Regions from separate parts of the Marinobacterium sp. BA1 genome, predicted to be linked through region 2. Evidence: predicted binding sites of a transcription regulator. Region 2 holds the regulator's gene; the other holds the start of a gene.
What was found. The regulator sigma-54, encoded in region 2, starts transcription at its own class of promoters, with help from an activator protein. The targets are predictions, from matches to a motif close to TGGCACNNNNNTTGCTNT.
Positions count from the first base shown of each region.

Region 1: a site for sigma-54 is predicted at 1,542-1,559, ahead of ACAM29_RS16235 (ammonium transporter). Genes of this name have one in related genera too.

Region 1 covers NZ_BAAFHC010000001.1:3,330,237-3,334,976, forward strand. The annotation lists gene ACAM29_RS16230 (choice-of-anchor D domain-containing protein) at 1-1,175, shown strand, start outside; gene ACAM29_RS16235 (ammonium transporter) at 1,657-2,922, shown strand; gene ACAM29_RS16240 (efflux RND transporter permease subunit) at 2,995-4,740, opposite strand, start outside.
Region 2 covers NZ_BAAFHC010000001.1:2,294,478-2,299,217, reverse strand. The annotation lists gene ACAM29_RS11160 (HPr family phosphocarrier protein) at 39-308, opposite strand; gene rapZ (RNase adapter RapZ) at 301-1,185, opposite strand; gene ACAM29_RS11150 (PTS sugar transporter subunit IIA) at 1,187-1,648, opposite strand; gene hpf (ribosome hibernation promoting factor) at 1,670-1,960, opposite strand; gene ACAM29_RS11140 (RNA polymerase factor sigma-54) at 2,012-3,517, opposite strand; gene lptB (LPS export ABC transporter ATP-binding protein) at 3,569-4,294, opposite strand; gene lptA (lipopolysaccharide transport periplasmic protein LptA) at 4,294-4,740, opposite strand, start outside.

The sequences.
Region 1 (4,740 bases), 1.0 Mb from region 2:
GGGCACAGCAGACACCGGGTGGGTCGATCATGTTCTCCACTTCTGCCATATCAAGCGGCAGTAATGGTCGATACTTCTTTATCAGTGGCTCCGCCACGCAAGCGTACCGGGTGGATCTCGATAGCGGTATGCAGACAAGTCTGACCTTTGGCAATAATACAAACAACCAGGGGCGTTCAATTGCCGCAGACCGTTGTGGCAACGTTGTGGATGGCTTCGTCTCTGGTGGTGAGGTGCGTTTCCGGGTCAGTAATGATCTGGGAGATACTTTCGGTGCCGAAACCACAGTCGCAACATCAGATGCTGCCAACGTATTCATTAATCAAACCAACGGTGATCTGTTGTACTTGTATGGCAGCAACGGGGAAGTGTTTCTCAATGTATATTCTCAAGAGTTGGGCGGCTGCTACGTACCTGAGCTAAGCAGCAGTTCTTTGGTCTTCAGTGCCCAATTGCTTGGCCAAGCCAGTAACACTCAGACGGTCGAAATCATTAATTCCGGCGGGGTTGATGTGGAAATATTGGGTATTAGCGGCACTGGGGACTACACCCACAGCAGTAATTGTGTGGGCACTTTGGCGGTTGGCGAGCGTTGCCCGATCAATGTGACCTTTACGCCGACGGCTCTGGGGACGCGTACAGGGGAGCTTCTGATTGATACCAATGTATTTACTGATCCACGCCAGGTCTTGCTGGTAGGCGAAGGTGTGAGTAATGCTCCAGTTGCATCCTTTTCACCGTCCAGTATCAACTTTGGCGCAGTTGTTCCTGCTCAAACACTGACGCAATCAGTGACTCTTGAGAACACTGGTACTGATACACTTCTTATTAACGGCTTTGCGCTGGCCGCTCCCTTTTCAGTTAACAGCACCACTTGTGGCGTATCGTTGGCGGCATCTGCCAGCTGTAGCATAGATATCAACTTTACACCCTATTCAGAGCATGAGTTCACAAGCAGCTTAACGCTTGACTCCAACACGGCTGGTGCGCCCCCCCGTGTTGCTTTGTCTGGGTCGGGGGATATCGCAGGTAACGGCGGTAACAACAACGGTGGCGGCAATACAGTGGGTAACCCCGGTGTAAAAGCGATACCAGTATTGCCCGGTGTGTGGTTGGGGCTTCTGTCTATTGTGATGGGATTGGTGGCAATACGCTTCATGCGGCGTGAAGCATGATATCGTCGAACTGACATTACCAGAGTAGGAGTACCAGCCCAGTACCAGTTTGGTGCGGGGTTACAATATTTCAAGGGTTCTGTGGTGACACAGAACCCTTTTTTCTGGCTGGTAAGGGGGCTGCGCCTTTCCAACAAAACGCTTATGTCTCTACCACTTCTTCTTTAAGCCCGAAAATGGCCCGATCAGCCATCGGATCAAAGACAGTACTGATTTCAGGGCTTTGTGTGCAGTTCAGCTCAGTTTAAAGAGGCATGCCCCCTTATAGTACTTGTGCACTCTGTGCTGCTTCATTTTTGTACATCGCAGATGTATGAATAAGGTTGATGGCAAAGATTATTCATTTAAAACATGGAGTTGCGAAACTGGCCCGGCTTTTGCTTATTCATATCAGGAAACTAAATATCCTTATGGGAAAGGTCAACAATGCCCCTGCAAGGCGCAGTTGACAGGAAATCCCACTCACTTTTGGGAGAATGATATGGACAGCATGGTGCTGGAACTGGGCTATGCCCTCGACACCTTCTATTTCTTGATGTGTACCGCACTGGTGATGTGGATGGCAGCCGGTTTTGCCATGCTCGAAGCAGGTTTGGTGCGTGCCAAGAATACGGTGGAAATCCTCAACAAGAACGCGCTGTTGTATGGCGTGGCTTGTATTGTTTATCTCGTCGTGGGTTACAACGTCATGTATCCCGCCAACCCGATCAGCTCGGTGATTCCGGGCATCGACTTCCTGCTGGGCGGAGACAATAGCACCGAGTCTGTTACAGCCGGTGGTGATGATGCGCCCTATTACTCCAGCATGGCTGACTTCATCTTCCAGGCTGTGTTTGCCGCTGCAACCATGTCGATTGTCTCCGGTGCGGTTGCCGAGCGCATGAAACTGTGGCCGTTTCTGATCTTCTCGGTGTTCATGGTTGCGGTGATCTATCCGGTAGAAGGTTACTGGAAATGGGGCGGTGGCTTCCTTGACCAGCTTGGCTTCCAGGATTTCGCAGGCTCGGTTGTGGTGCACATGGCGGGTGCAGCCGCAGCGCTGGCGGCGGTCATCCTCGTGGGTCCACGCAAGGGCAAGTATGGCAAGAACGGTGAGGTCCGCGCCATTCCGGGTGCCAACCTGCCGATGGCCACGCTGGGCATGTTCATCCTGTGGATGGGCTGGTTTGGCTTCAACGGCGGCTCCGAGCTGAAGATCGCCAATGTGGAAGAAGCCAACGCCGTGGCCAAGATCTTTGTTAACACCAATGCGGCAGCTGCTGCAGGTATGGTCGTCGCGGCTTTGTTTGCCCGCTTCCTGTTCGGCAAAACCGACCTGACCATGACCATCAACGGTGCACTGGCCGGTCTGGTTGCTATTACCGCCGAGCCGCTTCAGCCTTCTGCAGGTCTGGCCAGCTTGATCGGTGCTGTAGGTGGTCTGGTGGTCGTGGGCTCAGTACTGGCACTGGACAAGCTTAAGCTGGATGACCCTGTTGGTGCGATCTCGGTGCATGGTTCTGCCGGTATCTGGGGTATCTTCGCGGTGCTGCTGAGCAACGAAGATGCAACGTTCATGGGGCAGTTGATCGGTACCGCAGCAACCTTCGCCTGGATGTTCCTGGCCAGTATGGCAGTGTTGCTGGTGATCAAGGTGATCATGGGGCTGCGTGTCAGCGAAGAAGAGGAAATGGAAGGCATGGATGTGCATGAATGTGGCATGCAGGCATACCCGGAATTTGGTCCGGAGCACATGAGCAGTAAGTGACGGCAAAAAGGACTCCTCCAGAGTCAAAGGCCCTTCGGGGCCTTTTTTTGTGCGCCCGGCGAAGCCTTGCAATCAGGCTTGCCGGTTGTCACTCATCAACAGCAGGTCATCTGCCTGCATGGACGTGCTTCCGAAAGGGCGGTGGCGGGTCATCAAGAGGAAACAGGCCGGTACAAAATAGAACGAGAGCAATGTGGTCAGCAGAGTGCCTCCGGCGATGGCAACCGCGAAGGGGGGCCAGAAACCGCCACCCGCCAGAATCAGCGGCATAAAGCCCCCGATGGTGGTGATGGTGGTTGAACTGATGTGGCGGGTGCAGCTCTGAACCGCTTGGGTGATAGCGTGAATATCCCCCCTGGCTGCATTCGGGTCAGCCTTGAGTTCTGCCAGAATGACGATGGCCGCATTGATGGCCAGCCCCATTAAGCCCAGCAGGGCAATGATGACGGTAAAGCCGAACGGGTAGCCGAACAGCCAAACGGTCAGCAACCCCAACCCGGCCGCTTGAAGTGCGGTCGCAAAGATCAGACCGCTGATACGGAAGGAGTTGAACGAAAGCACCACCACCGCGATCAGCAGCACAACAATAATGCCCACATTGGCCATCAGGTTGCCGACCGCACGGTCACGCTCAGACGCTTCACCGCCGATCTCCAGCCGATAGCCTGCGGGGAGTTCGAACCCTGCCTCATCCAGTGCCTGTTTGTATGTCTGCAGGGCGCTACCGGGCAGAACGCCAAAACCGAGAAACCCCTCGATAACGTTGACGCGTTCACCATTGCGGCGAGGAATGGCGCCCAGACTCGGCTGCAGGCTGATCGATGCCAGTGCACTAAGCGGGATGTTCCCCGCGGCCGGTGTGCTGATGTGCAGCTGCTCCAGAGCGGCGGCAGACTGGCGCCGTTCATCGGCGATTCTGACTCTGACGGGAATGGACTCGGTGCCGTCCAGGAGTTCACCGGCATCGACACCCTGTAGTGCGGTTTGTAACTGCTGGGCAATCTCGCGCAAACCCAGACCGGCAACCCGGGCCGAGGCTTCATTCACATCCAGCCAGACCTTGGGCATGCCGGACTGCAATGTGGCGCGGGTGTGAATAACCTGTGGCACAGTCGAAAGAATCCGCCGCGCTTCATCCCCCAGAACCTTGAGTCGATCCAGTGAAGGGCCATACAGGCGCAGTTCGATCGGGGCGTTGAACGGAGGGCCCTGATCCAGTTGGCGTACCAGAATCTGGGCGCCAGGCAGAGCCTGATCAAGGCGCTGCTGCAGCTGCGGAATTAACCGGTTGGCGCTGGTAACGTCGGCGGTGGTGATCATTGCCTGGGCGTAGTTGGGTTTGCCATCGTTCAGGGGAACCAGATTGTAATAGAAGGGCGGGGCACTGTTGCCAATGAACCATGTGACCTGTTGGATGGCGGGATATTCCGTCAACAGGGCACTGATATCGGTGGTGACGGCAGCGGTATGCTGGAGGCTGGATTGCGGCGGCAGATGCAGTTCGATATGGAACATATCCCGATCAGACGGCGGAAAAAATTGCTCAGTCAGCTGGCCAGCACTCCAGAAACCGGTCAGCGGCAATATCATGACCAGTATTCCGGCACGCCAGGGGTGGCGCAGAGCCAGTTGCAGACTCTGTGTGAACATGCGCGCCAGCGCTGGCAGGTGCAGGCCGGTGCGATACCAGTGGTCGGTACCGCGTGGTACCGGGCGAAGATAGCGGCCGGCCATGGCGGCGATCAGTGTATGTGACAGCAGCCATGAACCAATCAAGGCAAAGATCACACTGATGGCGATACCGCCAACAAACTCACC
Region 2 (4,740 bases):
GAGGTGGGCGCTTGTCCGGGGAAAGGGGGAGCGCGATCTTATTCGGGCTCGTCAAAGCGATTGTTGATCAATGCGGTGATGGCATCAAGCGCCTCAGGAGCATCATCCCCTTCAGCGGCAAGCGCGATTTCGGTACCTTTGCTGGCGGCCAGCATCATCACGGACATGATGCTCTTGCCATCCACTTCGCGGCCATCCTTGTTGATTCGGATGTTGGCATTGAACTGATTGGCCAGCGTGACCAGCTTGGCAGCGGCGCGGGCGTGCAGGCCCAGCTTGTTGATAATGGTCAGTCGCGTTTCAATCATGGTGTGGTCCTGCGGCAGGCTGACTCAGTTCTCGGTGTAGCACCTGCACATTATCCATATGCCTGCGGAAATAACCAGCCAGTTGCTCGGCAATATAGACCGAGCGGTGTTGGCCCCCGGTACAGCCAATACCGATTGTGATGTAGCTGCGATTATTGGCCTGGAACTGAGGCAGCCACTTGCTTACGAAGGCCTGTATGTCGTTCACCATCTCGCTGACCTCGGGCGACTGGCGCAGAAACTCGATCACCTCGGTGTCGAGGCCGGTATGACGGCGCAATTCAGGGACCCAGTAGGGATTGGGCAAGGCCCGTACATCGAAGGTGAAATCGGCATCGAGCGGTACACCATGCTTGAAGCCAAATGACTCAAATTGCAGTGACAGAACCTGTTCACTGCGCCCGGCAACACGCAGTTTGACTTCGTCACGCAGCTCATAAAGTGATAGCCGCGTAGTATCGATGCGCAGATCAGCGAGATTGGCGATGGGCTCAAGCAGGCTGCGTTCGGTTCGAATTGCTTGCTGCAGGCTCTGTTGTTTATCGGTGAGCGGGTGACGCCGCCGGGTTGCGTTATAGCGTCGCAGCAGAGTAGCTTCACCAGCATCAAGAAACAGGGTTTCGGTGCTCAGCTTGGACTGTTCACGCAGAGTGCGCATCACACTGGGGAACTGTTTCAGGTTGCTCAGAAGGTTGCGAGCATCAATGCTGACGGCAATTTCTCGATTAGGGTTTTCCTCAGCCAGCATCAGTCGGATCAGCTCGGGCAGAAGCAGGGCCGGCAGGTTGTCGATGCAGTAGAAACCGACATCTTCCAGTGCCTGCAGGGCGGTGCTTTTGCCTGAGCCGGAGCGGCCGCTGATGACGACCAGTCGCATGTCAGGCGCCTCTGCAGAGAGTTTGAACGCGATCCAGCAGGCTTGAGGAATCTTCGCAGCTGCGCAGTGATTCACGGGTGCTGGAGTCGTTGAACAGCTCTGCCAACCCTGCCAGTGTCTGCAGGTGCTCTTCAGCGCCGTCTTCGGGAACCAGCAGGAAGCAGATCAGGTCGACTGGACGGTTGTCGATGGCATCGAAGTCAATCGGGCTGGACAGCGTCATCAGTAATCCGATGGCTGTTGTAACACCTGGAATTCTGCAATGAGGAATGGCAACGCCTTCACCGATACCGGTGCTGCCAAGGCGTTCTCGGTTGATCAGGCCGCTGAAGATATCTTCAGCGGCCATGCCGTCCAGCTGCTCGGCGATAGTCTGGCTGGCGAGCTCAAGCGCTCGCTTTTTGCTGACCACATCGACGTGGCAGAGTGTACGGGATGAGGTCAGCAGTTCTGATAGTTGCATGTCGTGACGTGCTGCTACCGGTTATTTGTGGGATTTGAGTTTTTCTTTGTGCTTGATGATCTGGCGGTCAAGCTTGTCCACCATGCCATCAATTGCAGCATACATGTCGTCATGCTCATGCGCTGCGAATACTTCACCGCCGGCCAGGTGGATATCGGCTTCGGCCTTCTGGCGCAGCTTCTCGACACTGAGGGTGACCTGTACATTGGTGATGTTATCGAAGTGGCGTTCCAGTCGGTCGAACTTGGTACGTACATATTCGTTCAGGGCGTCAGTCAGTTCGACGTGATGGCCAGTGATGTTGATCTGCATAGGTTTTCTCCTCGTCATAAAGCACGTTCTTCCGGCGTGCCTGTAGTCTCATTAAACCAGACGCTTGCGCTCATTAGAAGGCGGAATGTTCATCGCTTCACGATATTTTGCCACTGTGCGTCTGGCTACGTTAAATCCCTGCTCTTTCAGCAGGTCGGCTATCTTGTTATCACTGAGTGGTTTTGCGGTATTCTCCGCGCTGATCAGCTTCTTGATCAAGGCACGAATGGCGGTAGAGGAGGCAGCGCCTCCGTCTGACGTGCTCACATGGCTGGAGAAAAAATACTTCAGCTCGAAGATGCCTCGGGGTGTATGCATGTATTTCTGGGTAGTGACACGGGAAATGGTTGATTCGTGCATCTCTACGGCTTCAGCGATGTCATGCAGAACCATCGGCTTCATACCCTCTTCACCTTCCTCGAAAAAATCGATCTGGCGGGCCACGATCTCGGTGGCGACCTTGAGCAGGGTTTCGTTGCGACTCAGCAGGCTCTTCAGAAACCAGCGCGCTTCCTGTAGATGGTTTTTCAGATAGGTGTTGTCAGCGCTGTTGTCGGCCCGTCTTATAAGATCAGCATAGTCGGTATTGATACGCAGCTTGGGGGATGCCTCTGAGTTCAGGCTTACATTCCACTGCCCCTGCACCTTGCGCACCACGACATCAGGTATAACGTACTCTGACTGTTCACTGCTGATGCTGGTGCCCGGTTTTGGATTAAGCGACTGGATCAGACTGATGATCTGTTGCAGGGCCTCCTCCTTCAGGCGCATGCGGCGCATCAAGGTACGATAGTCATGATTACCGAGCAGACCCAGGTGATCGCGTACCAGGCGTAATGCCTCTTTCAGCATCGGAGTGTTTTCAGGCAGCTGGCGCAGCTGTATCTGCAGACATTCGCTCAGGTCTCGTGCGCAGACACCGGGCGGGTCAAACTGTTGCAGGCGGTGCAGTACCGTTTCAATCTCTTCAGGCTCGGCATCTGCAAACAGCTGGGGTTCGCTCCGGGTGAAGTGTTCCAGAACTTCATCTACGTCCGTGCGTAGATAGCCATCCGGATCGACAGCATCGATAAGGGCCATGGCGACCATACGGTCAGGGTCACTCATGGGGGTCAAGTTGAGCTGCCACAGCAGGTGATCCTGAAGGCTGTCTTCGGCCGAATCGTTATCACCGGGTTCCCAGTCATCATCACGGGCAGGACCGGGTGTACTCTGGTGCTGGAAGGTATCATCCCAGTTGCTGTCGGTGGACAGCTCACGAGGGATTTCATCATTCCACCGCTCTTCCAGTGCGTTTTCGTCCCAGCTGTCCTCGTCAGCGGTGTCGTTAGAGAGGCTGTCGGCAGAGGCGTCGTGACGATCATCACGGGCTTCAGTCTGGGCTTCTTCGGCGCTGTCCAGTTCCTCCTCGACTTCCAGCAGTGGGTTACTCTCCAGGGCTTCCTGGATCTCCTGCTGCAGGTCCAGCGTTGACAGTTGCAGCAGACGTATTGCTTGTTGCAACTGGGGTGTCATCGTCAGATGCTGGCCGATCTTGAGTTGTAACGATTGCTTCATATCAGAGCTGCCAGGTGGACGGAGTGGATGTACATGATTGACGACTCAGGATCAAAGGGAAAACTGCTCGCCCAGATAGGCACGGCGAACCTGTTCGTTAGCCAGGATCTCGGCCGGTGTGCCCTGTGCGAGTATTCCCCCTTCACTTACGATATATGCTCGTTCGCAGATGTCGAGTGTCTCGCGCACGTTATGATCGGTGATCAGAATGCCAATGCCGCGAGACTGCAGGTGGCGAATGGTTTGTTTGATATCGCTGACCGAGATTGGATCAACGCCGGCAAAGGGTTCGTCCAGCAGGATAAAGTCAGGCTCGGTTGCCAAGGCCCGTGCGATTTCAACACGTCGACGCTCTCCGCCAGACAGGGCCATACCCAGGCTATTGCGCAGGTGAGTAATGTGAAACTCTTCCAGCAGCTGCTCCAGTAATGCCTTACGATCCGAGGTATTCAGCTCCTTGCGAGTTTCCAGAATGGCCATCAGGTTGTCATGTACGCTCAGCTTCCGAAACACCGAAGCTTCCTGAGGCAGATAGCCGATACCGCGGCGAGCGCGCTCATGCATGGGCAGGCGGGTAACGTCGTCCTGGTGCAGTCGGATTTGTCCCCGGTCGGCGTGGATAAGCCCCACGATCATATAAAAGCAGGTGGTCTTGCCGGCACCGTTGGGTCCCAGCAGACCAACGATCTGGCCCGTTTCCATCTGCAGGGATACATCCTGTACCACCTGGCGCCCCTTGTAGCTTTTGGCAAGGTGCAAGGCTTCCAGTGTCGCCATCAGTTGGTCCCCGTCGGCTTGGGCTGAATCACCATTTTGACCCGTTCGCCGCCCTCGCGGTCGCTGCCGAAAGCGTTCACCACCGCACGCGCCATATTGTAAACGATCCGCTCTCCGGTGAAGGTATCCTTGGACTGATCGACGCGTGCATTTTCGGTGATGGTAACCTCTTGTTGCTTGACCCGGTACTCCATCCTTTCACCGTAGGCCTTGGTCAGGGGCTGATCGGCAGATGGCTGCTGCTGAAATCTGGCCGGCTTGCCGGTGGAGATAATGCGGTCAATGCTGCCGTCAGCTGCACGGTGCAGTTCAACGCGCTCACCACGAATTTCCATGCTGCCCTGAATTATTTCCACATCGCCTGTGTATACGGTGATACCGGTACGCTCGTTCATGCTGGCGCGGTCAGCCGAGACGTTGATTGGCTGATTGCGATCCTCGGGCAG